DNA from 4 places in the Klebsiella africana genome. Region 3 is predicted to be linked to each of the others. Evidence: predicted binding sites of a transcription regulator. Region 3 holds the regulator's gene; each other region holds the start of a gene.

Region 1 (7,366 bases), 2.1 Mb from region 3:
TAAACAATCAAAAAGAGGCCATGCGCATCCCCTGGCGTCAAGGGGTAAAACCTGCTGGACAGTGCGTGAAGAGGGTCTCTGCGCGCCGCGAATGTGGCAGGGCTGTGCAAAGATAGGGCTTGTAAATGGTAAGGTCAACCAGACATAACAGATTGTTTTGCGAGGGCGCTTACAAAACTTGAAAAAAGGTCAGGGAAACGGGGGGAACCGGCCATTTTACCGGCAAAAGATGACAGAAAAATGAAGCGGCGTACCGCGACGCCGCCTTAGGAATTGGGTTTGCCCTGCTGCGGTTTACCGTTGATCATCTCGCACAGCATACCGATCAGCATTAATCGTACTTTAAAGGGTGAATGGCTAAACACGTTTAAGCACCTCTTGAATTCGCTCATCTGCTCTCCTCCTGCCTGTTCACGCCGTCAATCCTTGATGGCTGTTTGCATTACATACAGATATAGCACAGGCTATATTTTATAGCTATGGCTAAAACGTTAATTTTTTGTGCTATTGGCGCAATCCATTACAATGTGGATCTTTTTATATGATGCTTGACGCGTCACACGAATGAGGAAGCACAATGAACCGTCGCGCAGGTAAGCCAATAACAAAAAAAGTGACGCAGTTAGTGAATGTTGAAGAACACGTGGAAGGATTCCGCCAGGTACGGGAAGCGCATCGCCGCGAGCTGATCGATGACTACGTGGAGCTGATCTCCGATCTGATCAACGAAGTGGGCGAGGCGCGCCAGGTGGATATGGCGGCGCGTCTCGGTGTTTCACAGCCCACAGTCGCTAAGATGCTCAAACGCCTGGCCAGCGTCGGTCTTATTGAACAGATCCCCTGGCGCGGGATCTTCTTAACCCCGGAAGGGGAGAAGCTGGCCCAGGAAAGCCGCGAGCGCCATCAGATTGTGGAAAATTTTCTGCTGGCGATTGGCGTTAGTCCGGAGATTGCCCGCCGCGATGCGGAAGGGATGGAGCATCATGTGAGCGAAGAGACGCTGGCGATGTTCCTGAAATTTACCCAAAAACAGGGATCCCAGGAAGCATGACTCTTCCCTTCGTCCAGTCGCTGCTGCGCGACCGGTTTTTACACCTGCTGCTGATTATCGCCTGCGTGCTCAGCGCCATCGTGCCGTTTGTACCGGCAAGCTGGCCGGCGGCCATTGACTGGCATACCATCGTCACGCTCAGCGGCCTGATGTTGTTGACTAAGGGGATCGAACTGAGCGGCTATTTTGACGTCCTGGGGCGTAAAATGGCCCGCCGCTTTGTGACTGAGCGCCAGCTGGCCATCTTTATGGTGCTGGCGGCGGCGCTGCTGTCCACCTTTCTCACTAACGACGTCGCACTATTTATTGTGGTGCCGTTGACGCTGACGCTGAAAAAGTGGTGCGCTATTCCGGTGAACCGACTGATTATTTTCGAAGCGCTGGCGGTGAACGCCGGGTCGCTGCTGACGCCAATCGGCAACCCGCAAAATATCTTACTGTGGGGGCGCTCCGGCCTCTCTTTCCTTGGGTTTATCGGCCAGATGCTGCCCCTGGCGGCGGCGATGATGCTGACCTTGCTGGTGCTGTGCTGGTTCTGTTTCCCGGCCAAGCGGCTAAGCTACCAGAGCAGCGACAGGGCGCCGTCGTGGCAGCCTAAGCTCGTCTGGAGCTGTTTGGGACTGTATGTGGTATTCCTCACGGCGCTGGAGATGAATCAGGCCCTGTGGGGACTGGCGCTGGTGCTGCTGGGCTTCCTGGTGCTGGCTCGGGCGGTGATCGTCCATGTCGACTGGTCGCTGCTGCTGGTGTTTATGGTGATGTTTATTGATGTCCATCTGCTGACCCAGCTTCCGGCCCTGCATCAGGTGCTTAACGGGGTAGGAACGCTTTCCGGCGGGGGACTGTGGCTGACCGCCATCGGCCTGTCGCAAGTGATCAGTAATGTGCCCTCGACCATTCTGCTGCTCAACTATGTTCCGCCGTCGATCCTGCTCGCCTGGGCGGTTAACGTGGGCGGCTTTGGCCTGCTGCCGGGTTCGCTGGCTAATATTATCGCCCTGCGCATGGCCGGCGATCGGCGCATCTGGTGGCGCTTTCATCTGTACTCCATCCCCATGCTGCTGTGGGCGGCGCTCAGCGGTTATTGGCTCTTCAAACTCAGCGCCTGATCTCAACAGAATCGCGCCATCAGTCACATCGATCGCCAGGATCGCCCCCCGTGGCGATCTTTTTTTGTCCGGCTCACAGAAACCGATCCCGGGCTTTGCTTACCTTTTCACTTTTCGGTATATGACTAGTCATGAAATTTAAATGACTAGTCATATACCGAGGTGCAGCATGAAGAACACACTACCGGCAGATTTTTTATGGGGTAATTCCGTCTCCAGCATGCAGACGGAAGGCGCATGGAACGAGGGTGGCAAGGGGATGTCGGTGTACGATATTCGTCAACCGGCCGAATTCGCCTCCGACTGGAAGGTGGCGACCGACGCTTATCATCGCTTTCGTGAAGATTTCGATTTGATGCAGGATCTGGGCATGAACTGCTACCGCTTTCAGATCGCCTGGAGCCGGGTGTGCCCGGAGGGGGATGGCGCATTTAATGAAGAGGGGATCGCTTTCTATCATCAGTTTATCGATGAGCTTATTGCCCGCGGCATCGAGCCGATGATCTGTCTGTATCATTTTGATATGCCGCTCTCTCTGGCGGAACGCTACAACGGTTTTACCGACCGTCGGGTCATGGACGCCTTTATCCGCTATGGCCAAAAGATGATCGCCTGCTATGGGGATAAGGTGAAGTACTGGCTGACCTTCAATGAACAGAACCTCTACCATTCACCGGAAGCGTTTCTGATTTCCGGCTACCTGCAGGGAGAGAAGACCCTGCGCGAGCTATATCTGATCCAGCATCATGTCATGATGGCGCATGTCCATCTGACTCACTATCTGCACCAGACGAAGCCGCAATGTCTGATGGGCGGGATGCTGGCTCACGCGCTGGTCTATCCAGCCACCTGTAAGCCGCGGGATATTTTCTGCGCCCAGCAACTGGATGAGTTTTTAAACCAGAACCTGCTGCGAGCCTATGCCGGCGAAGGTTACAGCCCGGAGGTGATGCACGTTGTCGCCCGCGAGGGCTTTGACGATATCTATCGTCCGGAGGATCTTGCGCTGATGGCGACGGTGAAGGTCGATTATCTGGCGTTCAGCTATTACGCCAGCCGCACATTGAATAGCGACGCCATCCCGCCGGGAACCGCGGTCAATAACTATATGTTATTTGGTAACCAGGATAACCCGTTCCTGAAAGCGACGGAATGGAACTGGCAGATTGATCCGCTGGGTTTCCGGGCGATCATTACTCGCTACTATAACGACTGGCGCCTGCCGGTGTTCCCGATTGAAAACGGCATCGGGGTGATCGAATCCTGGGACGGTGAACATCCCATTGCCGACGATTATCGTATCGCCTACCATCGCGACCATATCAACGCCATGAAAGCGGCCATCTTTGAGGATGGGGCGCAGGTGATTGGCTATCTCGGCTGGGGATTAATCGACATCCTGAGCTCACAGGGCGATATGCGTAAGCGTTACGGCGTGGTGTACGTCAATCGTGAGAACCATGACCTCAAGGACCTGCGGCGGGTGCCGAAGAAGAGCTATGCATGGCTGAAGCAGGTGATCCGCAGCAACGGCGAAGCGATGTAACGCTGCCCTGGCGGTCAGATGGTGTATCCTGCCCGCCAGCCACTCACTGAATGGATAAGGACCGGGAAATGACGGCGAAGTATCTGCAAATCGCGCGGGAGATAAAAAAACGCATCATCAGCCAGCAGTATCCTGCCAGCGCGCCGCTACCCGACCAGTTTGCGCTGGCGGCAGAGTTCAGTACCAGCCGGATGACCATCCAGCAGGCGATGCGCCAGTTAATCGTCGAAGGGCTGATCTATACCCGTAAAGGGCAGGGCACCTTTGTGCGGAAAAATTTCCTTCAGCTGTCGCAGTGGGAGCTGCCCGGCAGCGACTATTTCGGCGCCACCAAAACCTGGGAGCATCTTGGCGAGGTACAAAGCGAAGTGGTGCGCTTTGCGGTGCGCTTTCCCAGCGACAAGGAGCAAAGTTCGCTGCTTATCGACGCCGATGCCCCGGTGTATGACTTTGTTCGCCTGCGGCTGCTTAACGGCGAGCCGGTATCGCTGGATCTGACGGTCATGCCGGTGGGGCTGGTGCCGGGGTTAACCAAAAGCCATCTGGAAGGTTCCGTGTTTCGCTACGTACAGGAGACGCTGGGGCTGAAGCTAATGGGCTCTTACCGTGTGGTGCGGGCGATGAAACCGGACGAGCTGGACAGGCAGCATCTTCACTGCGAGCCGACCGATCCGGTGCTGGAGGTGGAGCAGGTTATCTATCTCGAAGACGGCACGCCGCTGGAGTATGCCCACTGCCATTATCGCTACGATCACGGCGGGATTATTCTGGTGAATAACGGCTAGATCGGGGGAGGTCGCCTGTTTGCATAGTGCTTAGCAGGGCCAGGGTGTTGGCAGGTTTGGTCGTCCGGGAAAATGCCGATAAAAAAACGGCGGGCATCAGGCCCGCCGTTTTTCTTGTCATACTGAACTTAGTTCAGACGCACCGGCATACCGGAGCGGTTCTGGATAGCCTGCTCAACCACATTCTGATCAACATCAGACTGGCTGGTAACTGCCTGTACCGGCTGGGTCAGGGTGATCGGCACGATCTCGCCGCCCTGGAACTGCGCTTCGGTGGTCGACAGCGGGTTGTGCACCTCGATATAACGGCTGCCATCCGGTTCGGTGGTCGCTTTTACCGGCTCATCGATAAACTGTACGCGGGTGCCGACCGGCACGTTCTCAAACAGGAATTTGATGTCATCGTTGCGCAGACGTACGCAGCCGTGGCTTACGCGCAGGCCGATACCGAAGTTAGCGTTGGTGCCGTGGATGGCGTACAGACGACCGATATACAGCGCGTACAGGCCCATCGGGTTATCCGGACCAGCCGGTACGACGGCAGGCAGCGGGTTGCCGGCGGCAGCGTATTCCGCATGCATCTTGGCGGTCGGCGTCCAGGTCGGGCCGGCCTTCTTACGTTCGACTTTAGTAGTCCAGTTGATCGGCGTATCTTTACCCAACTGGCCGATGCCGATCGGCAGAACGATGACGGTGTTGGTGCCTTTCGGGTAGTAGTACAGACGCATTTCCGCGCTGTTGATAATGATCCCTTCATGCACCGTATCCGGCAGGATCAGCTGCTGAGGAATGTTCAGTACGCTACCGCCTTTCGGCAGATAGGTGTCCACCCCCGGGTTGGCTTCCAGCATGTTGGATAGCCCCATCTGATATTTCGCCGCGAAGTATTCCAGCGGCTGCTTGTTATCATCCGGAATGGTGATGACCTGGTTCTGACCAACCAAACGGCTGCCATCGGTTGGCAAAGGATAGGTGACAGCAGACGCTGTATTGCAAAAGCCTACGATGGCGAAGGCTGCCGCTAAGAGTGTAGATAATTTCATAGTCTTTAATGTCGTGTGCGAAATCAACGCCACACAGGCCTTTGTTAAATGATTCAGACAGTAGATGGGAGCGCATTATATGTGCATTCCGCTGAACAGGTAAATCAGATGTGTACGAAATCACATTTTTTTCCCTATCGCTTCGGCTGCCGCACGCCGGCGGGCGATGCAAGCCCCCCCACCGGGTGAAAAAAACCGTTATTCTTCCAGCAGACGGGTCTGCAGGGCGGCGCGAACCGGGCCGGTGAGCTGGTACTCTTCTGCCAGCCAGGCGTCGATGGTGCCATAGCGCTGCTGAATGGCCGACAGCGCGGCAGCAAGATAGGACTCTTTCACCGTCAGGATATCCGCCAGACTCTGGCGCCCCTGGGCCGTCAGGTCGTTGCCGAGCATATCCAGCATCCAGGCCTCCACCTGCGTCAACATGCCGTGGGTAAGCAGGTACTCCTCCATCACCGTTTCGCTGTCGCAGCCGACGGCGAACAGGGTTAACGCGCAGCCGACGCCGGTGCGATCTTTGCCGACCGCGCAATGTTGCAGTAAGGCACCGTCAAAAGGGGTGGTGAGCCACGCGGCGAGCTGGCGATAGGCCGGGTTGTTAAAGGGCAGCTGGCGATAGAGTTGCAGCATAAACTGTTCGCCGTTCAGCGCGTTGAGGGTGGCGGCATTCAGCTCGGTAACCTTCGCGTTGACCTCGCTAACCGGTGGATTGGCCGGCGCGTTAAGATAGTGTGTGAGCGGGCTAAGTTTGTCCGGGGTACGGGCCACCTCGCCGGGGTCGCGATAGTCGAGTACCCGGCTGAGCGGCAGGGTGTCCAGGTGGTTGAGATCCTCTGCCGTTAACCGGTTTAGCGCGCCGGAACGCAGCAGCTTGCCGCTGCGTACACGGCGTCCGTCGGCGGCACGCTGGCCGCCCAGGTCGCGAAAATTAATGCCGCCCTGCAGTGATAAAAAGGCCGGATGTCGCGGTAGGCTGGTGGTCATAGGGCTCCTCATAATGACGTACAGAATAACCGTTTGAGCGCGGGGCGCAGGCTCGTCTGACAAAGACCTTAGCACAAGCGCCGCGGTGGAATTTACCGCAGGCCGTGAAAAGTGTGTCATTTGCTGGCATAATGTCTGCTGTATCACACCCCTCATACTCTTTTTTCAGGATATCCCCGTGCTAGTATCCAGCAACGTTACCATGCAGTTTGGCAGTAAGCCGCTGTTCGAAAATATCTCCGTTAAATTTGGCGGCGGCAACCGTTATGGTCTGATCGGCGCCAACGGCAGCGGTAAATCGACCTTTATGAAGATCCTCGGCGGCGATCTCGAACCGACGCTGGGCAACGTTTCTCTCGACCCGAACGAGCGCATCGGTAAGCTGCGTCAGGATCAGTTTGCCTTTGAAGCGTTCACCGTGCTGGATACGGTCATCATGGGCCACGGCGAGCTGTGGGAAGTGAAGCAGGAGCGCGATCGCATCTACGCCCTTGCGGAGATGAGCGAAGAAGATGGCTACAAAGTGGCCGACCTGGAAGTCAAATATGGCGAAATGGATGGCTACTCGGCGGAAGCGCGCGCCGGCGAACTGCTGCTCGGCGTCGGCATTCCGGTTGAACAGCATTACGGCCCGATGAGCGAAGTTGCGCCGGGCTGGAAGCTCCGCGTCCTGCTGGCGCAGGCGCTGTTTTCCAATCCGGATATCCTGCTGCTCGATGAACCGACGAACAACCTGGACATCGATACCATTCGCTGGCTGGAGCAGACGCTGAACGATCGCGACAGCACCATGATTATCATTTCGCACGACCGTCACTTCCTGAACATGGTCTGCACTCACATGGCGG
Region 2 (7,366 bases), 110 kb from region 3:
CCATCGTTGATAAGCTTCGGCCCGACCAGCTCGATGTATTGCTCCAGCATATCGGTATCCAGCACCGCATCGGCTTTATGCCGATCGGTCGCCGGCGCGTCCTGCGTCTCCTCATCCGGCGCATCCCAGAATTTTTTGATCATGGCCGTCAGCGCAGGCACCGATAGCGGCTTGCTCAGCACATCGTCCATCCCGGCGTCGAGGTACTCTTTCTTATTCTTCAGCACGTTGGCGGTCAGGGCCACCAGTGGCGGTAGCTCGTCAGCGGCAAAGCGCTGTTTCAGTTCACGGGAAATATCCAGGCCGGTCATGTCCGGTAGCTGAATATCCAACAGCACAAGGTCATATTCGCCTGGCTCGAACATCTCCAGCGCGGCTTTCCCGGTCATCGCCACATCAACGCTGTTACCCAGTTTTTCCAGCACTGAACGGGCCACAATAACGTTGAGCTCAATGTCTTCCACCAGCAGCACGTTGAGCGCCGGTAATGGCATGTCGTCTTCCGCCAGCGTATCTTCCACTTCTTCCGCAATGGCAGGCGCATGGACGGTAAGCGTAAAGGTCGCCCCTTTGCCCGGCTGGCTGGTAACGCTGATATCGCCGCCCATATTACGCGCCAGACGACGCGAGACGGCGAGACCAATCCCGGTGCCGGTGGCCGGTTTGCCGCCGTGGCTGTCTTTGACCTGGTAATACATGGCGAAAATTTTGTCCTGTTCCGCTTCAGGAATACCAATTCCGGAGTCTTCCACTTCGAAGTGCAGGATATCGCCTTCGTCATAGCGCACGCGGACGTTCACCCCGCCGCCCTGAGGGGTAAACTTCACGGCGTTGCTGATAAGATTCCACAGGATCTGCCGCAGACGCGTACCGTCGGTGATCACTTTATGCGGTAGCGGTAACGAGGGCTCCAGTACGAAACGTAGTCCCTTCTGTTGGGCCTGCAGGCCAGATAGGTTTTCAAGGTCGGCAAGGAAGCTGGTGAAGTCCACCGGCTGGTTATCGAGCTGAACCTTGCGGCGCTCCATTTTGTCCATATCAATAATATCATTGAAGATATTCCCCAGCGTCACCGCCGAGACATGGATAGTTTTCAGGTATTTTTCCTGCTCACTGGTCAGTTCGGTATCCAGCAAAATACGGCTCAGCCCGACGATCCCGTTTAGCGGGGTACGCAGCTCATGACTGATGGTGGAAATAAAGGTGGTTTTATCCCGGCTGGCGCGCTCAAGAGCGTCCTGATAGCGTTTACGTTCGGTGATATCGCGGCCGAAGCCCATCAGGCCGCGACGCTTACCGACGCGATCGTAGTAGGGGACCTTGCGGATTTCAAAGCACGCTTTGCGGCCATCGGGATAGTCCAGCCACTGCTCATAGGTCAGCGATACATTGTGGCGGAATACCTTCTCGTCGGTCTCCAGCACCTTTTCCGCCGCCTCTTCGTTATAGACGTCCTGCGGTTTGAGGTGGATCAGCTGTTTCTCACTTTTGCCGGTCAACAGCTCCATCGCCCGGTTACAGCCTGAAAACTCCTTATCCTCATTGCGGTAGAACACCAGGTCCGGGGAGGCATCAAGGAAGGAGCGCAGAAAGGAGGATTGCTGTTCGAGCTGGATCTGCGTCTCTTCACGCTCTTTCATCTCGATCTTCAACTGCTCAAGGGTGGTCTCACGCTCGGCTTCCGCCTTTTCACGTTCACTAATCTCCTGATTCAACTGCGCGATGTTATCTTTCAGCTGTACGTTCAGCTTCAGATCGCGTTCGCGCATCTCCTCCAGCTTATCCACCAGCCGCGAAAGACGCTGGCGGGACTCTTCAAGCTGTTCCACCACTACTGAGAGAAAATAGACCGCCCAAGGCGTGATCAGCAGGCCAAAGAAGATAGAGCGGATAACGTCGATGCTTTCCACCTGGCCATGCAGCACCATGGTAACCGCCATCTGTACCACGATGGCCAACACCACCAGCGCAAGAGCCAACAGCATCGAAAAGCGGACCAGACCCAGCTTCATCATCAGGTCGACATAATACTGCGCCAGCATACGAATTTGCTTCATAAGGGATTCCTTCACGACAACTCCGCACAATAATACTCAATTCTGAGCAATGCGCTGTAAGTTGTGCAAAAAATGCGGGAAGGACACGGTGCGACGGCTGGTTGCCGAGGCGAACCAGCCGCAAAAAAGAGGGGGATCAGGAAAGGGATTAACGCTTGCTTAATGCCTCCCAGAGTCCTTTCAGGTAGGTCACGCCGAGGGCGCGGTCGTATAAGCCATAGCCCGGCCGTCCGGTCTCGCCCCAAATGAAGCGGCCATGATCCGGGCGAATATAGCCGTCGAACCCGTTGTCATACAGCGCTTGCATCACTTTGTACATATCCAGAGAACCGTATTCTGACGGATGGGCGCACTCGTAAAAATCTTTATCCTGTATCAGCTTAATATTGCGGACGTGGGCAAAATGAATGCGCTTACGCCGGGTAAATTCGGCCAGGATAGCGTATACGTCATTATCTGGATCTTCGGCAATCGAGCCGGTGCAGAGCGTGATGCCATTGGCGGGCGAATCGACGGCCCGGCAGAGCCAGTCCAGATCGTCGCGGTTTTTTACCACCCGCGGCAGGCCAAAAATGGAGTACGGCGGATCGTCCGGGTGGATCGCCATTTTCACCCCGACCTCTTCGCAAACCGGGATAACCGCCTGCAGAAAATAGACCAGGTTCTCCCGCAGCTTTTCGTCATCTACCGCGCTATATTTGGCAAACAGGGTCTGCACCTCCGCCAGCCGTTCCGGCTCCCAGCCCGGCAAGGCGAAGCCGTTTGAGTTTTCCAGCACCTCCTTCACCACGTCTTCCAGCCGCTTATCGATATCTTTCTTCTCAAAAGCCATCGTCAACGAACCATCCGGCAGGACGTAGTTCATATCCGTCTTCATCCAGTCGAAAACCGGCATGAAGTTATAGCAGATGACTTTAACGCCAAAGCGGGCAAGGTTGCGGATGGTCTGCTGGTAGTTGGCAATATAGCGCTCACGGGTGGGTAGGCCGATTTTGATGTCATCATGGATGTTGACGCTCTCAATGACTTCCATTTTCAGGCCTGCGGCATGCGCCTGGCCGACCAGACGCTCAATTTTATCCACCGGCCATACCTCACCCACCGCGACGTCGTAGAGTGCGCCGACCACCCCCTCAACACCAGGCACCTGGCGAATATGTTCTAATGAAACCTTATCTTCTTCTGGCCCAAACCAGCGCATTGTCATCTGCATCGTTATCACCTGCTTTAAAATTTGTATTTATACCCTACTACCATACCAGTAATCATAATCAAATGCGTTTTAACTGTCGTGATAGCGATCACATTCCTGCTGCCCGATTTACCGCGCGGGCTCTTCAGGACATATTCATAATTTTTTTCAATTCATTTCAATAGATTAATCATGCCATGGCTTTTTCTGCCGAGCTTTCTCAAATGTGATCCAGGCCTGATTATGATTTTTTGCATACTTGTATGGTAATAAAAATAGCGTAATTTGTTCAGAAAAAAGACAATGGAAGGAATCAAAATGAGAAGCGTCGTCGTCAAAGAGCCAGGCCAACTGAACATTGAATCTCGTCCAGTTCCGGTTCCGGGTGCCCATGAAGTACGGGTGAAAATTGCTTTTGCCGGGATCTGTGGTTCCGATGTACACATCTATCACGGCCATAACCCTTTCGCGAAATATCCCCGCGTCATCGGCCATGAATTCTATGGCATCATCGACGCCGTAGGTGAGCAGGTCTCTTCGGCACGCATCGGCGAGCGTGTCGCGGTGGACCCCGTTGTCAGTTGCGGCCATTGTTATCCTTGCTCGGTAGGAAGGCCGAATGTCTGTACGCAGCTCCAGGTCATCGGGGTTCACCGCGACGGGGGATTTAGCGACTACGCCTGCGTGCCAGCGAAAAACGCCTGGCGCATCCCCGAGGCAATCACCGATCGTCAGGCAACGATGGTTGAGCCTTTTACCATCGCGGCAAATATTACCGCCCAGCTGCAGCCCACGGCGCAGGATATTGCCCTGGTGTACGGCGCTGGCCCGATGGGGCTGACGATCATTCAGGCGCTGAAGGGGGTATATGGCGTTAAGCAAGTGATCGTCGTGGATCGCATTGCCGAACGTCTGCAGATGGCCCGGGAAAACGGCGCCGATCTGACGCTCGATAACACTGACCTGCCGCTCGCGGAACAGCTGGCGCAGCGGCAGCTAGCCCCGACGCTGGTCATTGATGCCGCCTGCCATCCGGCGATCCTGCAGGAAGCTATCCTGCTCGCCTCCCCCGCCGCACGCATCGGTATACTCGGCTTCTCCGGCGAGGCCTCGACCCTCACCCAGCAAAGTATCACCAGTAAAGAAATTTCCATTTTCTCCTCACGGCTGAACAGCGGGCGTTTTCCACTGGTGATTGACTGGATGGAGAGAGGTCTTATCCACCCTGATGCGTTAATCACCCACTGTATGCCGCTGGAACAGGTGAAAGAGGCCATGGAGATATTTGCCAACGATCGGAAAACCTGCTGCAAGGTGCTGCTGCAGTTAGGTTAAACCGCCATCATTTTTAAATAACGGCCAACGGATATACTTTTGTCCGTTGTGCCTGAAATAAATAATATACTGAGCATGGTGTTATCATGGGAAAAAATATTCGCTGGATTATCGTCCTGTTATTATTTTTAGTATATATGATTAATTATCTGGACAGGGTGGCATTATCCATTACGGTCCCGATGATTGAAAAGGACCTTGCCCTCAACGCTGAACAATTTGGCATGATTTTCGGTAGCTTTTTCTTCGGCTACGCGGTCTTTAATTTTATTGGCGGTCTGGCCGTGGATAAGTTTGGCGCAACGCTGGTGATGGGCCTGGCGGTCGGTCTGTGGTCGCTATTTTGCGGCTTAACTGCGGTTGCCACCGGTTTTTATTCCATGCTAGTGCTGCGGGTGCTTTTCGGTATGGCGGAAGGCCCGATTTGCGCGTCGGCGAACAAAATGATCAACGGCTGGTTTCCTAAAAAGCAAGCGGCTACCGCCGTCGGCTTCCTCAGCGCTGGCTCTCCGCTGGGCGGCGCAGTCGCCGGCCCTATCGTGGGTTACCTGGCTCTGGCATTCGGCTGGCGTCCAGCGTTTATGATTATTTTCGCTATCGGTATTGTCTGGATGATAGCGTGGTTTTTTATTGCCGCTAATTCGCCCGAAAAGCACAAAAAAGTCAGCCAGGAAGAACTCAAGCTGATTAATAAAATGAAGGAAGAAGAGGTCGCGCTGGAAACAACAGAAAATCAAACGGCTCACTCGCTGGGTTATTATCTGAAACAGCCTATTATTCTGGTGACGGCATTTGCGTTCTTCTGCTACAACTATATTCTATTTTTCTTTCTCAGCTGGTTCCCGTCCTATCTGGTACAGCAGCACCATCTGGATATTAAACAAATGAGCCTTACCACCATGATCCCATGGATAGTCGGCTTTGTCGGTCTGGCGCTTGGGGGCTATATCTCCGATAAAATTTTTAAAATTACCGGCCGCTTGCTGCTGTCGCGCAAAATTGTACTGGTGGTATGTCTGTTTATGGCCGCTATCTGCGTGGGGCTCGCGGGTACCGTCAGCAGCGTCGTGCCTGCTGTACTGCTGATGTCGGTCTCCATCTTTTTCCTCTATGTGACCGGGGCGATCTACTGGGCGATTATCCAGGACGTGGTGCATAAATCCCGCGTGGGCGGTGCCAGCGGCTTTATCCATCTTATCGGTAGCGTCTCCGGCATCGTGGGGCCGATTGTTACCGGCTATATCGTGCAGTCTACCGGTAAATTCGACAGCGCCTTTGTCCTCGCCGGCACTATCGCCGCGCTCGGCGCTCTGCTGGTACTGTTCGTAATCAAAACCCCGCGTATGACGATGAAAGCCAGCCAGGCATAAATGGCAGGAGAGCGATGTCCGGCATTATCCCGGACATCGCATACTCCTACTTCTCAACCAGGGGAGCGACCCAGCTGCGGCCAAGCGCCGAGCCCTGAGCGCCCTGCTCATTCAGATAACGATCCAGTTCAACCATTCCGGTCCAGCGATTTTCACACCACAGCGGCGCCAGCAGCGTAGGTCGACGGGCGCTGGCTGAAATACGGTGGTAGATCACCTCCGGCGGCGTATGGCGGATCATCTCCCCGGCGGTAACGGTATACGCCTCCAGCTCAATGCCATCGAGACGCCCGGCCTGCCACGCCTTTGCCATAATACTGCCTTTTACAATGTGCAGTGGATGCAGCTTGATGCCATCCACGCCGGTTGCCACCACCCGCTCCAGCGTCTCCAGGCAATGCCCCTGGGTTTCTCCGGGCAGGCCGACGATAAGATGCGCACAGACTTTCAGCCCCCGCTCTCGCGCCAGGCGCGCGGTTCGCTGATAACAGGCGAAATCATGTCCACGGTTAATGCGATGCAGGGTTTTATCATGGGCAGTTTGCAGCCCCAGCTCCAGCCACACCTCATATCCCTGCCGATGGTATTCACTCAGCAGGTCAAGGACGGCTTCCGGCACGCAGTCCGGGCGGGTGCCGACGCACAGGCCAACGATATTTGCGGCACTGACGGCCTGACGATACATTGAACGGAGCACCTGCACTTCAGCGAAGGTGCTGGTGTAGGCCTGAAAATAGGCCAGATAGCGCTTCGCCCGGTTGACGAGCTGCGCCTGATGAGCGAGCTGTTCGGCGATGGTGCGATGCTGCTGCGCCTCATCGGCAAAGGAAGCCACATTACAGAAAGTGCAGCCGCCGCGGCCCAGCGTGCCGTCGCGGTTTGGGCAGCTAAAACCGCCGTGCAGCGTTAGCTTATGGACCTTTTCGCCATAGCGACGCATAAGATCCCCACCAAACATATTGACTAATTTCTGTAACTGCATAATCTGATAGACCGGCCTCAACAAAGGGGGCCAAGCCTGCCACTTTTCGTCACCGACGGCGATGACCTGGATCAATCGTCAGCGCGGCGGCCAGCCCTATTGCATAAACAATCATGATTACTGCAATTTCATTCAACCACCAGGTAATGAGTTTTCCTTATATTTCATCTTCGCATAGCCCCAATCTACTTTCTGGTAAAAAACGGTATTAATATCCACCAGTTAAAAATATGGCAGTCAATTATGCTAATAATAAAATGTATTTCAGTGCATATTGGTAATACAAAGCCGCGTGCACAGTGAGACAGATCACACTAGCCTTCCCCCCAGCAGGCGTATTCAGAGCATAAAAATTGGCATTATTTATTTTAAAAACAAAAAGTTAATGCTTGTATAGCACATTTTTGTATTAATAAGATTGCCATTTGAC
Region 3 (7,366 bases):
CAACGCGCAGCTGGCCAGTGCAGAAGAGAAACTTGGCGACAGCGAACTCTACGACGCCTCGCGTAAAGCGGAACTGACTGAATGCCTGCAGCAGCAGGCCAGCGCGAAATCCGGGCTGGAGGAGTGCGAAATGGCCTGGCTGGAGGCACAGGAGCAGCTGGAGCGCATGCTTCAGGAAGGCTAATCACTTCTTCCTCATCCTGCCTGCGTCTGCGATGCCGCTGGCAGGATGGGTTTCTGCCCGCCCGTGGTCTGGTCATCAGTGACATCAATGGTTTGTTTTTGGTGTAACCTGAACCCACTGACCACATATTGGCTAACTCCTGCGCGCCCTGCGCGGTATAGTCATCATCACGTTTATTAATTGTTCTGGTGCTATGGTTGAAATCATCCCCACAGACATGACGCCCCCCGAAAACGATTCGCGTGAGTTCCATCCGATGCGCGGCGTGGGCAATCGTCATCTGCAAACCATGCTGCCGCGGCTGATCCGCCGTAAATTGCGCTTCACTCCGCACTGGCAGCGCCTTGAGCTGCCAGACGGCGATTTTGTCGATCTCGCCTGGAGCGAAGATCCGTACCAGGCGCGCCATAAGCCGCGCCTGGTCGTCTTTCACGGCCTGGAAGGCAGTCTGCACAGCCCGTACGCCCATGGCCTGATGCACGCGGCGATGCAGCGCGGCTGGCTGGGCGTAGTCATGCATTTTCGCGGCTGCAGCGGCGAACCTAACCGCAATAACCGCATTTATCACTCCGGCGAAACGGAAGATGGCACCTGGTTTCTGCACTGGCTGCAGCGTGAGTTTGGCCCCGCGCCGACCGCGGCCGTCGGCTATTCGCTGGGCGGCAATATGCTGGGCTGCCTGCTGGCAGAAGAAGGCGACCGCTGCCCGCTGGATGCCGCGGTGATCGTTTCCGCGCCTTTCATGCTGGAAGCCTGCAGCTATCATATGGATAAGGGCTTCTCGCGGGTTTATCAGCGCTATCTGCTCAATCTGTTAAAAGCCAACGCCTCACGCAAGCTGAAAGCGTATCCTGGCTCGCTGCCCGTCGATTTACGCCAGCTCAAAGGGATGCGCCGCATCCGGGAATTTGACGATATGATCACCGCCAAGATCCATGGCTTTGCCGATGCGCTGGATTATTACCGGCAATGCAGCGCCATGCCGCGGCTGAGCGATATCACTAAGCCGACGCTAATTATTCACGCGAAAGACGATCCGTTTATGGATCACCACTCTATTCCGCCGCAGGAGCAACTGCCGGCGAACGTAGAGTATCAATTGACCGAACAAGGCGGCCACGTTGGCTTCGTCAGCGGCACTCTGCGTAAACCGGAAATGTGGCTGGAAAGACGCATTCCCGACTGGTTAAACCGCTGGCTGGAGGTTCCCGCATGATTATTCCCTGGCAGGATCTGGATCCCGAAACGCTGGATAACCTGATTGAAAGCTTTGTGTTACGTGAAGGCACCGATTATGGTGAACATGAACGTTCACTTGCCGATAAAGTCGCCGATGTAAAACAGCAGCTGAAACGCGGAGAAGCGGTCCTTGTGTGGTCGGAACTGCATGAGACGGTCAATATTATGCCGCGTGCGCTGTTTAACGGCTAAGGCGACGCCACTACATCGTTTAACCAGGGAGTTGTTATGTCTGCCAAACATCCGGTGATCGCCGTCACGGGCTCCAGCGGCGCGGGCACTACCACCACCAGCCTTGCCTTTCGCAAAATCTTCGCGCAGCTAAACCTGCATGCCGCGGAAGTGGAAGGCGACAGCTTTCATCGCTACACCCGCCCGGAAATGGACATGGCGATCCGTAAGGCGCGGGATCAGGGCAAACATATCAGCTACTTTGGCCCGGAGGCGAACGACTTCGGCCTGCTGGAGCAGACCTTTGTCGACTATGGCCGCCACGGAAAAGGCCAGTCGCGGAAATACCTGCACACCTATGACGAAGCCGTGCCGTGGAATCAGGTGCCGGGGACCTTCACTCCCTGGCAGCCACTGCCGGAGCCGACAGACGTGCTGTTCTATGAGGGGCTGCACGGCGGGGTTGTCACGCCGCAGCATGATGTCGCCAGCCATGTCGACCTGCTTGTCGGGGTGGTGCCTATCGTTAACCTCGAGTGGATCCAAAAGCTTATTCGCGACACCAGCGAACGCGGCCACTCCCGGGAGGCGGTGATGGACTCGGTCGTCCGCTCGATGGAAGATTACATCAACTTCATTACGCCGCAATTTTCCCGCACCCACATCAACTTTCAGCGCGTGCCGACGGTGGACACCTCCAACCCGTTTGCCGCCAAAGCGATCCCCTCGCTGGACGAGAGCTTTGTGGTGATCCATTTCCGCAATCTGCAAAATATCGACTTCCCCTGGCTGTTGGCGATGCTGCAGGGGTCGTTTATCTCGCACATGAACACCCTGGTGGTGCCGGGCGGTAAAATGGGGCTGGCGATGGAGCTTATCATGACGCCGCTGGTCGAGCGCCTGATGGAAGGCCGTAAGATAGGCTAAAAGAAAAAACCCCGGCCAGGAGGCCGGGATTGAGATTCGATACAACACCAGGCGAAGACTACGCCTCGATCACTTCATAGGAGTGGGTGATCTTCACCGCTTTTTCCAGCATCAGCGCCACTGAACAGTATTTCTCTGCCGACAGATCCACCGCCCGGGAGACCGCGGCATCTTTCAGCGCTTTACCGGTGACGATAAAGTGCAGATTAATATGCGTAAACAGACGCGGAGCCTCTTCGCGACGCTCGGAGGTCAGCTTCACTTCGCAATTGGTCACGTCGTGACGACCTTTTTGCAGAATGGAGACCACATCGATCGCGCTGCAACCGCCCGCCGCCATCAGCACCATCTCCATCGGGCTGGGAGCCTTATCCCCGGAGTTGCCGTCCATCAGAATCTGGTGTCCCGATGCGGACTCCCCGATAAAGGTTAACCCTTCTACCCATTTCACACGCGCTTGCATAAAATTTAACTCCAGTATCGCAATATTCCTGTCAGATTACGCGCACATAACAATTCTCGCAACGGAAGGCGACCTGCGTCATGCTGAAGCGAGACACCAGGAGACATGCGGCGAAAGCTATGCTAAAACAGTCTGGATGCTACAGTAATACATTGATGTACTGCATGTATGCAGAGGAGTTCACATTACGGGCTGTCGAAAAATCATCAGCCAGCTTCCCAGGTATAGGGAAACAATACGATTGCATGCCCGGACGCCGTGTAGTGTCGGCGCCCGGAGATAGCTTATAACAGAGGATAACCGCGCATGGTGCTTGGCAAACCGCAAACAGACCCTACCCTTGAATGGTTCTTGTCTCATTGCCACATTCATAAGTACCCATCAAAGAGCACGCTGATCCACCAGGGTGAGAAAGCAGAAACGCTGTACTACATCGTTAAAGGCTCCGTGGCTGTACTCATCAAGGATGAAGAAGGTAAAGAGATGATCCTCTCCTACCTCAACCAGGGCGATTTCATCGGTGAATTAGGCCTGTTTGAAGAGGGTCAGGAGCGTAGCGCCTGGGTACGGGCGAAAACCGCATGTGAAGTGGCCGAAATCTCTTATAAGAAATTCCGTCAGCTGATCCAGGTGAACCCGGACATTCTGATGCGTCTCTCTTCGCAAATGGCTCGCCGTCTGCAGGTCACGTCTGAGAAAGTGGGCAACCTTGCCTTCCTCGACGTGACGGGCCGTATCGCCCAGACGCTGCTGAACCTGGCGAAGCAACCGGATGCCATGACCCACCCGGACGGTATGCAAATTAAAATTACCCGCCAGGAAATTGGTCAGATCGTCGGCTGCTCTCGTGAAACGGTTGGCCGTATTTTGAAAATGCTGGAAGATCAGAACCTGATTTCCGCGCACGGTAAAACCATCGTCGTCTACGGCACCCGTTAAGTTGCTAAGCGGCGTATTGCTCCTGCAGTACGCCGTTTTTGTTTTTCCCTCATGTGGCGCAGGCTGATTTACCACCCGGAAGTCAACTATGCACTGCGGCAAACGCTGGTGCTGTGTCTGCCTGTGGCCATCGGTCTTCTGCTCGGGCATCTCCAGCAGGGACTGCTGTTTTCCTTAGTCCCCGCCTGCTGCAATATTGCCGGTCTTGATACCCCGCATAAGCGTTTTTTCAAACGCCTGATTATCGGCGGCTGCCTGTTTGCCGGATGCAGCCTGGTGGTGCAGTTACTTCTCGCCCAGGCGATCCCCCTACCGCTTATCCTCAGCGGCCTGGCGCTGCTGCTCGGCGTCACCGCGGAGATCAGTTCGCTGCACGCGCGTCTGCTGCCCGCATCGCTGATCGCCGCCATCTTTACCCTGAGCCTGGCGGGCAATATGCCCATCTGGGAGCCGCTGCTGATCTACGCCTTCGGCACGCTGTGGTACGGCGTGTTTAACTGGTTCTGGTTCTGGCTGTGGCGCGAACAGCCGCTGCGGGAGTCGTTAAGCCTGCTTTACCGGGAACTGGCCGACTATTGTGAAGCTAAATACAGTCTGTTGACCCAGCATACCGATCCGTCGACCGCCCTGCCGCCGCTGCTCACCCGCCAGCAGAAGGTGGTCGACCTGATTACCCAGTGCTATCAGCAGATGCATATGTTGGCCGCTAACCAACGCAACGACCACAAGCGCCTGCTGCGGGCGTTCCAGATGGGGCTGGATCTGCAGGAGCATATTTCGGTCAGCCTGCATCAGCCGGAAGAGGTGCAAAAGCTGGTAGAACGCAGCCATGCCGAAGCGGTGATCCGCTGGAACGCGCAGACCGTCGCCGCCCGCCTTCGCGTGCTGGCGGATGACATGCTCTATCATCGCTTCCCGCAGCGCTTTCAAATGGATAAACAGATCGAGGCTCTGGAAAAGATCGCCAGGCAACATCCGGATAACCCGGTCGGCCACTTCTGCGCCTGGCACTTCAGCCGCATCGCCCGGGTGCTGCATACCCAGCGTCCGCTGTATGCCCGAGATCTGATGGCCGACAAAGAGCGTCGTTTACCGCTGTTTCCCGCACTAAAGAACTACCTGTCGCTAAAATCGCCCGCGCTGCGCAATGCCGCCCGCATCAGCGTGATGCTGAGCATCGCCAGCCTGATGGGCAACGCCCTGCACTTGCCTAAGCCCTATTGGATCCTGATGACCGTGCTCTTCGTCACCCAGAACGGCTATGGCGCCACGCGGGTGCGAATTGTCCACCGGGCGGCGGGAACGCTCGCCGGCCTGATCATCGCCGGCCTGACGTTGCACTTTCACGTTCCGGAGAGCTATACCCTGAGCGGGATGCTGCTGATCACCCTGCTTAGCTATCTGATCATCCGCAAACACTATGGCTGGGCGATGGTAGGCTTTACGGTGACGGCGGTGTATACCCTGCAGCTGCTGACGCTCAACGGGGAACAGTTTATTATCGCCCGGCTGATCGACACGCTTATCGGCTGCCTGATCGCCTTCGGCGGGATGGTTTGGCTGTGGCCACAGTGGCAGAGCGGCCTGCTGAAAAAAAATGCCCACGATGCGCTGGAGGCCGACCAGCAGGCGATTCGCCTGATCCTCAGCCCCGACCCGAAAGCACCCGCGCTGGCCTATCAACGCATGCGCGTCAACCAGGCGCACAACGCGCTCTACAACTCCCTGAATCAGGCGATGCAGGAGCCGGGGTTTAATACCCACTATCTGGAAGATATGAAGCTGTGGGTAACGCACAGCCAGTTTATCGTCGAACACATCAACGCCATGACCACCCTGGCCCGGGAGCATACGATGCTCACCCCGGATCTTGCCCAGCGCTATCTCGAATCCTGCGAGATTGCGCTGCAGCGTTGCCAGCAGCGGCTGGACAGCGATGGTCCCGGCAGCGCAGGGGATGCCAATATTATGGAGTCGCCGGAAAGCGAGGTGCCAGTCGGTCCGTTAAGTACCCTGGAGCAGCATCTGCAACGCATTCTGGGCCATCTGAACACCATGCACACCATTTCATCAGTGGCATGGCGTCAGCGGCCGCATCATGGCATCTGGCTGCGGAAGATCAGCCGTTAATCACCTTTGCCACGGCCTGAGCAAAGCGCGCCATCCCCTCGGCAATATCCTGCTCGTCGATGATCAGCGAGGGAACAAAACGCATTACGTCCGGCCCGGCGTTAAGCACCATAACGCCGGCGTCGGCCGCGGCATAGAGGAAATCACGCGCGCGACCTTTGTGCTGCGGCTTCAGTTCCGCGCCGATCAGCAGGCCCATTCCGCGAATATCACTGAACAGATCAAACTCGGCATCCAGCTGCTGCAGGTGTTTGACGAACAGTTCGCGTTTCGCGTTCACGCCATCCAGCACCGCCGGGGTATTGATCAGATCGAAGGCGGCGTTGGCGACCGCGCAGGCCAGCGGGTTGCCGCCGTAGGTTGAACCATGGGAGCCCGCATGGAAGGCGCTGGCGATCTCGTGGGTGGTCAGCATGGCGCTGACCGGGAAGCCGCCGCCGAGCGCTTTGGCGCTGGTGAGAATATCCGGGGTCACGCCATAGTGCATATAGGCGAACAGCGATCCGGTACGCCCCATACCGCACTGCACTTCATCAAAGACGAGCAGCGCCTGGTGCTGATCGCACAGCTCACGCAGTCCCTGCAGGAAGGCCGGCGTGGCCGCGGTCACCCCACCCTCGCCCTGAATCGGCTCCACCACCACCGCGCAGGTGTGGTCATCCATCACCGCTTTTACCGCCTGCAGATCGTTGAAGGGAACATGGACAATATCCGCCGGTTTCGGGCCAAAACCATCGGAGTACTTCGGCTGCCCGCCGACGGAAACGGTAAACAGGGAGCGGCCATGGAAGGCATTATGGAAGGCAATAATTTTGGTTTTATACGGGCTATGGCGGGTTACCGCATAGTGACGCGCCAGCTTGAAAGCTGTTTCATTGGCTTCGGTACCAGAGTTCATAAACACCACGCGCTCGGCGAAGGTGGCCTCGACAAGTTTACGCCCCAGACGCAGCGCTGGCTCATTGGTAAAGACGTTGCTGGTGTGCCACAGCGTTTCGCCCTGCTGGTGCAGCGCTGCCACCAGCGCCGGATGGCAATGGCCGAGCGCCGTCACCGCGATACCGCCAGCGAAATCGACATACTCTTTGCCCTGCTGATCCCAGACGCGGCTGCCTTTTCCCTTCACCGGGATGAATTCTGCCGGTGCATAAATTGGCAAAATAACTTCATCGAATGTGGCGCGGGTGATTGCCGGTTGTTCAGTTGCCATGTCTTGCCCATCCCTCTTCGTTACGCAGATGCGATTATGATAATATAATCACAAAATATGCATAAAAAATCAGTCAATGGCAACTGAAAATCACCGTTTCAAA
Region 4 (7,366 bases), 1.6 Mb from region 3:
CGTCGGCGTTGACCGCGTGCTGACCGTTGACCTGCACGCAGAACAGATTCAGGGCTTCTTCGATGTGCCAGTTGATAACGTGTTCGGCAGCCCAATCCTGCTGGAAGATATGCTGCAGCTGAACCTGGACAACCCGATCGTGGTTTCTCCGGACATCGGCGGCGTCGTTCGTGCTCGCGCTATCGCTAAACTGCTGAACGATACCGATATGGCTATCATAGACAAACGCCGTCCGCGCGCCAACGTATCCCAGGTGATGCACATCATCGGCGACGTTGCCGGTCGTGACTGCGTGATGGTCGACGATATGATCGACACCGGCGGCACCCTGTGTAAAGCGGCAGAAGCGCTGAAAGAGCGTGGCGCGAAACGCGTATTCGCTTACGCGACGCACCCGATCTTCTCCGGCAACGCCATCCAGAACATCAAAAACTCTGTGATCGATGAATTTGTCGTCTGCGATACCATTCCGCTGGCACCAGAAATTAAAGCGCTGGATAAAGTGCGTACTCTGACGCTCTCCGGTATGCTGGCTGAAGCTATTCGCCGTATCAGCAATGAAGAATCTATCTCTGCTATGTTCGAACATTAATCGAGCCCAGCACAAAAACCCGCTGCGGCGGGTTTTTTTGTCTCCGCACCTTATTTGTATGATCAATGCCTCCTTCACCTGCCATTTAGTTGACAGATGATGCGCTCATGGATGAAACATTATTGTGAACAGATTATTTTCCTCACATGTGATGCCTTTCCGCGCCCTCATCGACGCTTGTTGGAAAGAAAAGTACACCACCGCCCGCTTTACCCGGGATCTGATCGCCGGGATCACCGTCGGGATTATTGCGATTCCGCTGGCGATGGCGCTGGCGATTGGCAGCGGTGTGCCGCCGCAGTACGGCCTCTATACCTCCGCGGTGGCAGGGATTGTGATCGCCTTAACCGGCGGGTCACGCTTTAGCGTTTCCGGGCCGACCGCCGCCTTTGTGGTGATCCTCTATCCGGTCTCACAACAGTTTGGCCTGGCGGGGCTGCTGGTGGCGACGCTGATGTCGGGGATCTTTTTAATCCTCTTTGGTCTGGCGCGCTTTGGCCGCCTGATCGAATATATCCCGCTGTCGGTCACCCTCGGCTTCACCTCCGGGATCGGTATCACCATCGGCACCATGCAGATTAAAGACTTCCTCGGCCTGCAGATGCCCCATGTGCCGGAGCATTACCTGCAGAAAGTGGCGGCGCTGGCGATGGCTCTGCCAACTATTAACGTTGGAGATGCTGCCATCGGCATCGTTACTCTTGGCACTCTGATCCTCTGGCCGCGGCTGGGTATCCGCCTGCCGGGCCATCTTCCGGCATTACTGGCTGGCTGCGCGGTGATGATGGTCGTCAATTTGCTCGGTGGCGATGTCGCCACAATTGGCTCGCAGTTCCATTATCAGCTGGCGGACGGCTCTCAGGGCAACGGCATTCCGCAGCTGCTGCCGCAGCTGGTATTGCCCTGGGATATGCCGGGCTCAAACTTTACCCTGAGCTGGGCCTCGCTGCAGGCTCTGCTGCCTGCCGCGTTCTCAATGGCGATGCTCGGCGCCATTGAATCTCTGCTGTGCGCGGTGGTGCTTGATGGCATGACCGGCACTAAGCACAAAGCCAACAGCGAGCTGATTGGCCAGGGGCTGGGCAACATTGTCGCGCCGTTCTTCGGCGGGATCACTGCTACCGCGGCGATTGCTCGCTCGGCGGCGAACGTCCGCGCCGGCGCCACATCGCCGGTTGCCGCCGTGATCCACGCCCTGCTGGTGATCCTGGCGCTGCTGATCCTCGCCCCACTGCTCTCCTGGCTGCCGCTGTCGGCGATGGCCGCGCTGCTGCTGATGGTGGCATGGAATATGAGCGAGGCGCATAAAGTCATCAATCTGCTGCGCCACGCGCCGAAGGACGACATCGTGGTGATGCTGATGTGCATGTCGCTGACGGTGCTGTTTGATATGGTGATCGCTATCAGCGTCGGGATCGTGCTGGCTTCGCTGTTGTTTATGCGCCGTATCGCACGCATGACTCATCTGGCGCCGGTCAACGTCGAGGTGCCAGACGATGTGCTGGTGCTGCGGGTGATTGGGCCGCTGTTCTTTGCCGCCGCCGAAGGCTTGTTCAACGATCTGGAGACCCGGATCGCCGGCAAGCGTATCGTGGTGCTGAAATGGGACGCGGTGCCGGTTCTCGACGCCGGTGGTCTGGATGCCTTCCAGCGCTTTGTGAACAAGCTGCCGGAAGGCTGTGAATTGCGCGTATCTAACCTCGAGTTTCAGCCGCTACGCACGCTAGCGCGCGCCGGCGTCAAGCCGCTGCCCGGACGTCTGAGCTTCTACCCGGATCGTCAGGCCGCGCTGGCTAACCTGTGATCACCCGGCGGCAGGTCCCTGCGCCTGCCGCATCAAGGATCCGGTCGCCTGCTGCAGCCAGCTCAGCACCGCCGGCGTCATCCAGGTGCCCTTCATCAAATGCGGCTCCTGCTCCATTGCCCGACGAAACTTCTGCAACGTCTGCGGCCGGGTACCGGCGTAGGACTGGAACAGTTCAAGCCACGCCCGGGCCAGCGCCTGACCCGACGCCGAGTCCGGCGCTACGCCCTCCCGGCACGCCTGATGCAGCTTTGCCACCAGCGCAGGCCACTCTTGTAGCCGGTCAAAATAGTGCTGGCGGGTGAACGCCATCTCTTCTTCGTCGAGGTACCGCGCCCAGATGGCCAGCTTACTTTCGGCAAAGGCCTCGGTGATAAAGACGATGATGGCCGACGTGACGCCGGTCTGTTCAACCATTTGCGGCTCGGCGGCATGCATCTCGTTCAGGCGGGTCAGAAACTCCGGACGCCCGGCCGTATCCTGCTCCAGGCGCTCCATCCAGCGCGTCGCCAGACGCATCGCCTGCGGACTGTCCGTCGGGCAGCCGCTCGCCATCAGCGTCTGCACCTCCTCCGTTAGCTCGCGCCACGCCTGCGTCCGCTGTTCATCCTGTGCCGCAAACGGCAGCGCGGCTAACTCCTGTTGACTAAACCAACGATCGTACATTTTCATTAACTCCAGCGTCTGTAGCCAGGACTCCAGATCGGGTTCATTGCCGCTCGCCAGCGCCTCGCGCAGCACCAATAGTCGGTCGCGCAGCCTGCCGACATCGCGCAGTTGGGCGTTGAGCGTCTCTATCTGCTGCGTCAGCAGCTCGGGCAGCGACAGCGTTTGCCGATCGAGATAGTCCTTGATTGTGGCGAGCGTTAGACCCGCCTGCGCCAGCGCCTTTATCATATGCAGGCGCTGAACCGCGGACAGGTTATAGAGCCGATAGCCCGCCTCGCTTCTGGCCGAAGGCGTTAACAGCCCCGTCTGTTCATAATGATGCAGCGTACGCACCGTCAGTCCGGCACGCTTCGCCAGCTCTCCCACCTGAATTAACATGACTGCTCCTCTCTGTGGCCAGGTCCGCTACTCTGCAGCCTGACGTAACGTCAGGGTCAAGCAAAAACCGCGCTTGTTTTTCACTGTTGGCGGCAACCATAGCAGCACGAAGGTCAGGACGGAATGGGAGCGTAATATGGCGGGAAAAAGAGGAAGAGATAAAGTGAGACACAGAAAAGCGCATCGGCCTTCAGCGGCCGATGCGGGAAATCATGCTACGGTTAGCTGTGACGATGCTGGTTACGACGGCAGCGTTTATCGTAGTGGCGCACCCACCAGTAGCGGTCGCTGACCTGTTCGTGGCCGCCAATACGTGCTCCGGCCAGCCAGAGAACAGCGCCAACGAAGATGCTTAAGATTGCGCCATGCGCAAAGAATTGTGGCAGGTTAAGCTGCGGAAGCTGGTTCAGAATGGAGTAACCTACCCCCACAACCATCACCACCAACCCTAACCCCATGAGTACGTTACCGAGTAACGAAGCGTTTTTGCGTTTCATGTGTCACCTCCGGACTTTGGGTTGCCAGGGAATGTCCCCAAATCTTATAGGTGTAGTATAGACAAGGTCCTTTCTCAGGAGTGCGCACACGATCACATTAGTGAACAGCGAATAGACAAAAATTTACAAATAAGTCTATGAACCATATCAAATTCTAATGATTTAGTGAGTAAATCATCAATGCTGGTATTGTCTTCTGGCCAGAATTTTGTCAAGCGCGCCTGCAGACAGTACACTACGCGGCAGAGAATGCCCATGCAGGAAAGAAAACGTGACCATTAAACTGATTGTCGGCCTGGCCAACCCCGGTGCGGAATATGCCGCCACCCGGCACAACGCTGGTGCCTGGTATGTGGATTTACTGGCGGATCGCCATCGTGCTCCGCTGCGCGAAGAGAGCAAATTCTTCGGCTACACCTCGCGCATCAACCTGGCGGGCGAGGACGTCCGCCTGCTGGTCCCTACCACCTTTATGAACCTCAGCGGCAAAGCCGTGGCCGCGATGGCGACCTTTTATCGCATCAATCCGGATGAAATTCTGGTCGCCCATGACGAGCTGGATTTACCGCCGGGCGTGGCGAAATTTAAGCTTGGCGGTGGCCATGGCGGCCACAATGGCCTGAAGGATATCATCAGTAAGCTCGGCAATAACCCGAACTTTCACCGTTTACGCGTCGGAATCGGCCATCCGGGCGACAAAAACAAGGTTGTCGGCTTTGTGCTTGGCAAACCACCGGCCAGCGAGCAGAAACTGATCGATGACGCTGTCGACGAAGCGGCGCGCTGTACCGAAATCTGGTTAAAGGACGGGCTGACCAAAGCGACCAACCGTTTGCACGCCTTTAAGGCACAATAAGCCGTTGTCGTGCGGCATTTTTACCGCGCACCGTGTATAATAGGCAAAGCTATTCAATTTTCTGCAATCTGTTCCTTGTAACAGATTGATTATCCAAAGATTAAGGTGATTTAAATCATGGGATTCAAATGCGGTATCGTCGGTTTGCCCAACGTCGGCAAATCCACCCTGTTCAATGCGCTCACCAAAGCGGGTATTGAAGCGGCCAACTTCCCCTTCTGTACCATTGAGCCGAACACCGGTGTCGTACCGATGCCCGATCCGCGTCTGGACAAGCTGGCTGAAATTGTCAAACCGCAGCGCATCCTGCCGACGACGATGGAATTCGTTGATATCGCGGGCCTGGTGAAAGGCGCGTCCAAAGGTGAAGGTCTTGGCAACCAGTTTCTGACCAACATCCGTGAGACCGAAGCCATCGGCCACGTGGTTCGCTGCTTCGAAAACGATAATATTATTCACGTCGCGGGGAAAGTGAACCCGGCGGAAGATATCGACGTTATCAACACCGAACTGGCGCTGTCTGACCTTGATACCTGCGAACGCGCGATTCACCGCGTCTCCAAAAAAGCCAAAGGCGGCGATAAAGACGCGAAGGTTGAGCTGGCCGCGCTGGAAAAATGCCTGCCGCAGCTGGAAAACGCCGGTATGCTGCGCGCGCTGGATCTGACCAAAGAAGAGAAAGACGCCATCCGCTATCTGAGCTTCCTGACCCTGAAGCCGACCATGTACATCGCGAACGTCAATGAAGACGGTTTCGAGAACAACCCGTACCTCGATCAGGTTCGCGCCATCGCCGAGCAGGAAGGGTCTGTGGTGGTGCCGGTGTGCGCCGCCGTTGAAGCGGACATCGCCGAGCTGGACGATGAAGAGCGTGACGAGTTCATGGCTGAGCTGGGCCTCGAAGAGCCGGGCCTGAACCGCGTGATCCGCGCTGGTTACGCTCTGCTGAACCTGCAGACCTACTTCACCGCGGGCGTGAAAGAAGTTCGCGCATGGACCATCCCGGTCGGGGCGACCGCGCCGCAGGCAGCCGGTAAGATCCATACCGACTTCGAAAAAGGCTTTATCCGCGCGCAGACCATCGCTTATGAAGACTTCATTGCCTACAAAGGCGAACAGGGTGCGAAAGAAGCCGGTAAAATGCGTGCTGAAGGTAAAGACTACATCGTGAAAGATGGCGATGTGATGAACTTCCTGTTCAACGTCTAATCCCGCTGGCTGGCGTTTTCGCCACCGCTGCGCAATAAAAAATCCACGCTCAGCGTGGATTTTTTTTACCCAGGCGACACGCTACTCCACAATATGGGTCTCTTCTGCCGCCTCGTAGCCATCAACGATCTGCACAATCTTCTTTAACTCAGCCTCAATAAAAGCCGGGGTGGCGCTTTCCCCTGAGGCCGGGTGATGAAGCTCCACCGAGATGCCGCTGGCGGCATTGGTCAGCGACAGGCTGATCTCCTGCTGGCCCATCGAGGACGAAGAACGCCCAATATGCTGCATGATGGCTGCTGCCGCCGCGCGCGTATCAACGTCTGCGAGACGCCCCCACCTCATTTCAACATGCCCCTGCTGCCCTGCCTTTATCACCTGCAGCGTATAGCCGCTTCTTGCCGTTGCCATGTCTTTTCCTCCGATTTAGTTGCCCGGGCGTCACATTATCAGCCCGGTTTTATCAGCCAGGTTCGCGCACCTGCGCCTTACCGTTAATGACTCTTTTCCACATAGGTCTGCATGTTTTCTTTAGTCACTAACTCAAACGGGATCCAGACATGAGACTCGACCTTTTCTCCTTTAATCAGCTTCAACGCTACCGCTAAGGCCGTTTTGCCCTGACCGACGGCGTCCTGGAAGACCGTCACCTGAATCTTATCGCTGGCCAGGGCTTTCAGCCCGTCCGGGGTGGCGTCGATCCCACCGATCAGCAGCTTCTTCTGGCTTTTCTCCAGCGCCATCGCCGCGCCAATCGCCATCTCATCGTTGTTCGCCGCCACAATATCAATCGCTTCTCCGTTGCCTGTCCAGTTCTGCATCAGATCCATTCCCTCGCTGCGGGAATAGTTGGCCGGCTGTTTCTGCACCACTTTCATTGCCGGATATTTGGCCACTACCTGCTCCACGTCTTTGGTGCGCTGCAGCGCGCCGGCATCAGTGAGATTGCCGATCATGATGGCGACGTTGCCTTTATAGTTCGCCAGCTTCGCCAGCGCCTCCATCTGCAATGTGCCAGACTCCCGCTCGTCCGAACCGACAAACACCACGCCGGGCGGTAACGTTTTATCCCCCGGCGTCCGGTTCACATACACCAGCGGCATTTTGGCCTGCTGCGCCATCTTCGTCAGCTGCGGGGTGCTGGCGGAGTCCACCGGGTCGACGATGATCGCGTCCACGCCGGAAGCGATGAAGCTCTGCACCTGATCGGCCTGGCGTCCGGTGTCGCCGCGGGCGTCTTCAAACTGCACGTCGACGTGGCGGGCGTTGGCCTCTTTCTCAATGGACTGACGGATAATGGTGAGAAAGTTTTGATCGAAGTAGGCCATTGAGACGCCGATCTTCTCCGCTAATGCCGAAGC

What was found. Region 3 encodes CRP, which controls carbon source genes, mostly activating them, when cyclic AMP is high. Its sites were predicted from a motif close to ATGTGANNNNNNTCACAT; they were not measured.
Positions count from the first base shown of each region.
Region 1: ldtB (L,D-transpeptidase) is a predicted target of CRP. The motif match lies at 5,643-5,660, and genes of this name have one in related genera.
Region 2: uxuA (mannonate dehydratase) is a predicted target of CRP. The motif match lies at 3,474-3,491, and genes of this name have one in related genera.
Region 4: pth (aminoacyl-tRNA hydrolase) is a predicted target of CRP. The motif match lies at 4,021-4,038, and genes of this name have one in related genera.

Region 1 is NZ_CP084874.1:3,516,779-3,524,144, reverse strand. It holds gene mntS (manganase accumulation protein MntS) at 267-392, opposite strand; gene mntR (manganese-binding transcriptional regulator MntR) at 578-1,051, shown strand; gene LGL98_RS17040 (anion transporter) at 1,048-2,160, shown strand; gene LGL98_RS17035 (glycoside hydrolase family 1 protein) at 2,330-3,706, shown strand; gene LGL98_RS17030 (GntR family transcriptional regulator) at 3,775-4,491, shown strand; gene ldtB (L,D-transpeptidase) at 4,620-5,534, opposite strand; partial or broken gene LGL98_RS17020 (tyrosine-protein phosphatase) at 5,733-6,648, opposite strand; gene LGL98_RS17015 (ABC-F family ATPase) at 6,697-7,366, shown strand, end outside.
Region 2 is NZ_CP084874.1:525,386-532,751, reverse strand. It holds gene arcB (aerobic respiration two-component sensor histidine kinase ArcB) at 1-2,057, opposite strand, end outside; gene uxuA (mannonate dehydratase) at 2,206-3,270, opposite strand; gene LGL98_RS02535 (Zn-dependent oxidoreductase) at 3,568-4,584, shown strand; gene LGL98_RS02530 (MFS transporter) at 4,671-5,954, shown strand; gene mnmL (tRNA modification radical SAM protein MnmL/YtqA) at 6,001-6,936, opposite strand.
Region 3 is NZ_CP084874.1:414,606-421,971, reverse strand. It holds gene LGL98_RS01925 (ABC transporter ATP-binding protein) at 1-184, shown strand, start outside; gene LGL98_RS01920 (hydrolase) at 441-1,400, shown strand; gene LGL98_RS01915 (YheU family protein) at 1,397-1,615, shown strand; gene LGL98_RS01910 (phosphoribulokinase) at 1,652-2,521, shown strand; gene LGL98_RS01905 (OsmC family protein) at 2,580-2,984, opposite strand; gene crp (cAMP-activated global transcriptional regulator CRP) at 3,291-3,923, shown strand; gene LGL98_RS01895 (YccS/YhfK family putative transporter) at 3,975-6,053, shown strand; gene argD (bifunctional acetylornithine/succinyldiaminopimelate transaminase) at 6,043-7,263, opposite strand; gene pabA (aminodeoxychorismate synthase component 2) at 7,354-7,366, opposite strand, start outside.
Region 4 is NZ_CP084874.1:2,005,192-2,012,557, reverse strand. It holds gene prs (ribose-phosphate diphosphokinase) at 1-592, shown strand, start outside; gene dauA (C4-dicarboxylic acid transporter DauA) at 717-2,396, shown strand; gene LGL98_RS09720 (MerR family transcriptional regulator) at 2,397-3,443, opposite strand; gene ychH (stress-induced protein YchH) at 3,665-3,940, opposite strand; gene pth (aminoacyl-tRNA hydrolase) at 4,212-4,796, shown strand; gene ychF (redox-regulated ATPase YchF) at 4,914-6,005, shown strand; gene LGL98_RS09700 (DUF1869 domain-containing protein) at 6,087-6,416, opposite strand; gene LGL98_RS09695 (sugar ABC transporter substrate-binding protein) at 6,500-7,366, opposite strand, start outside.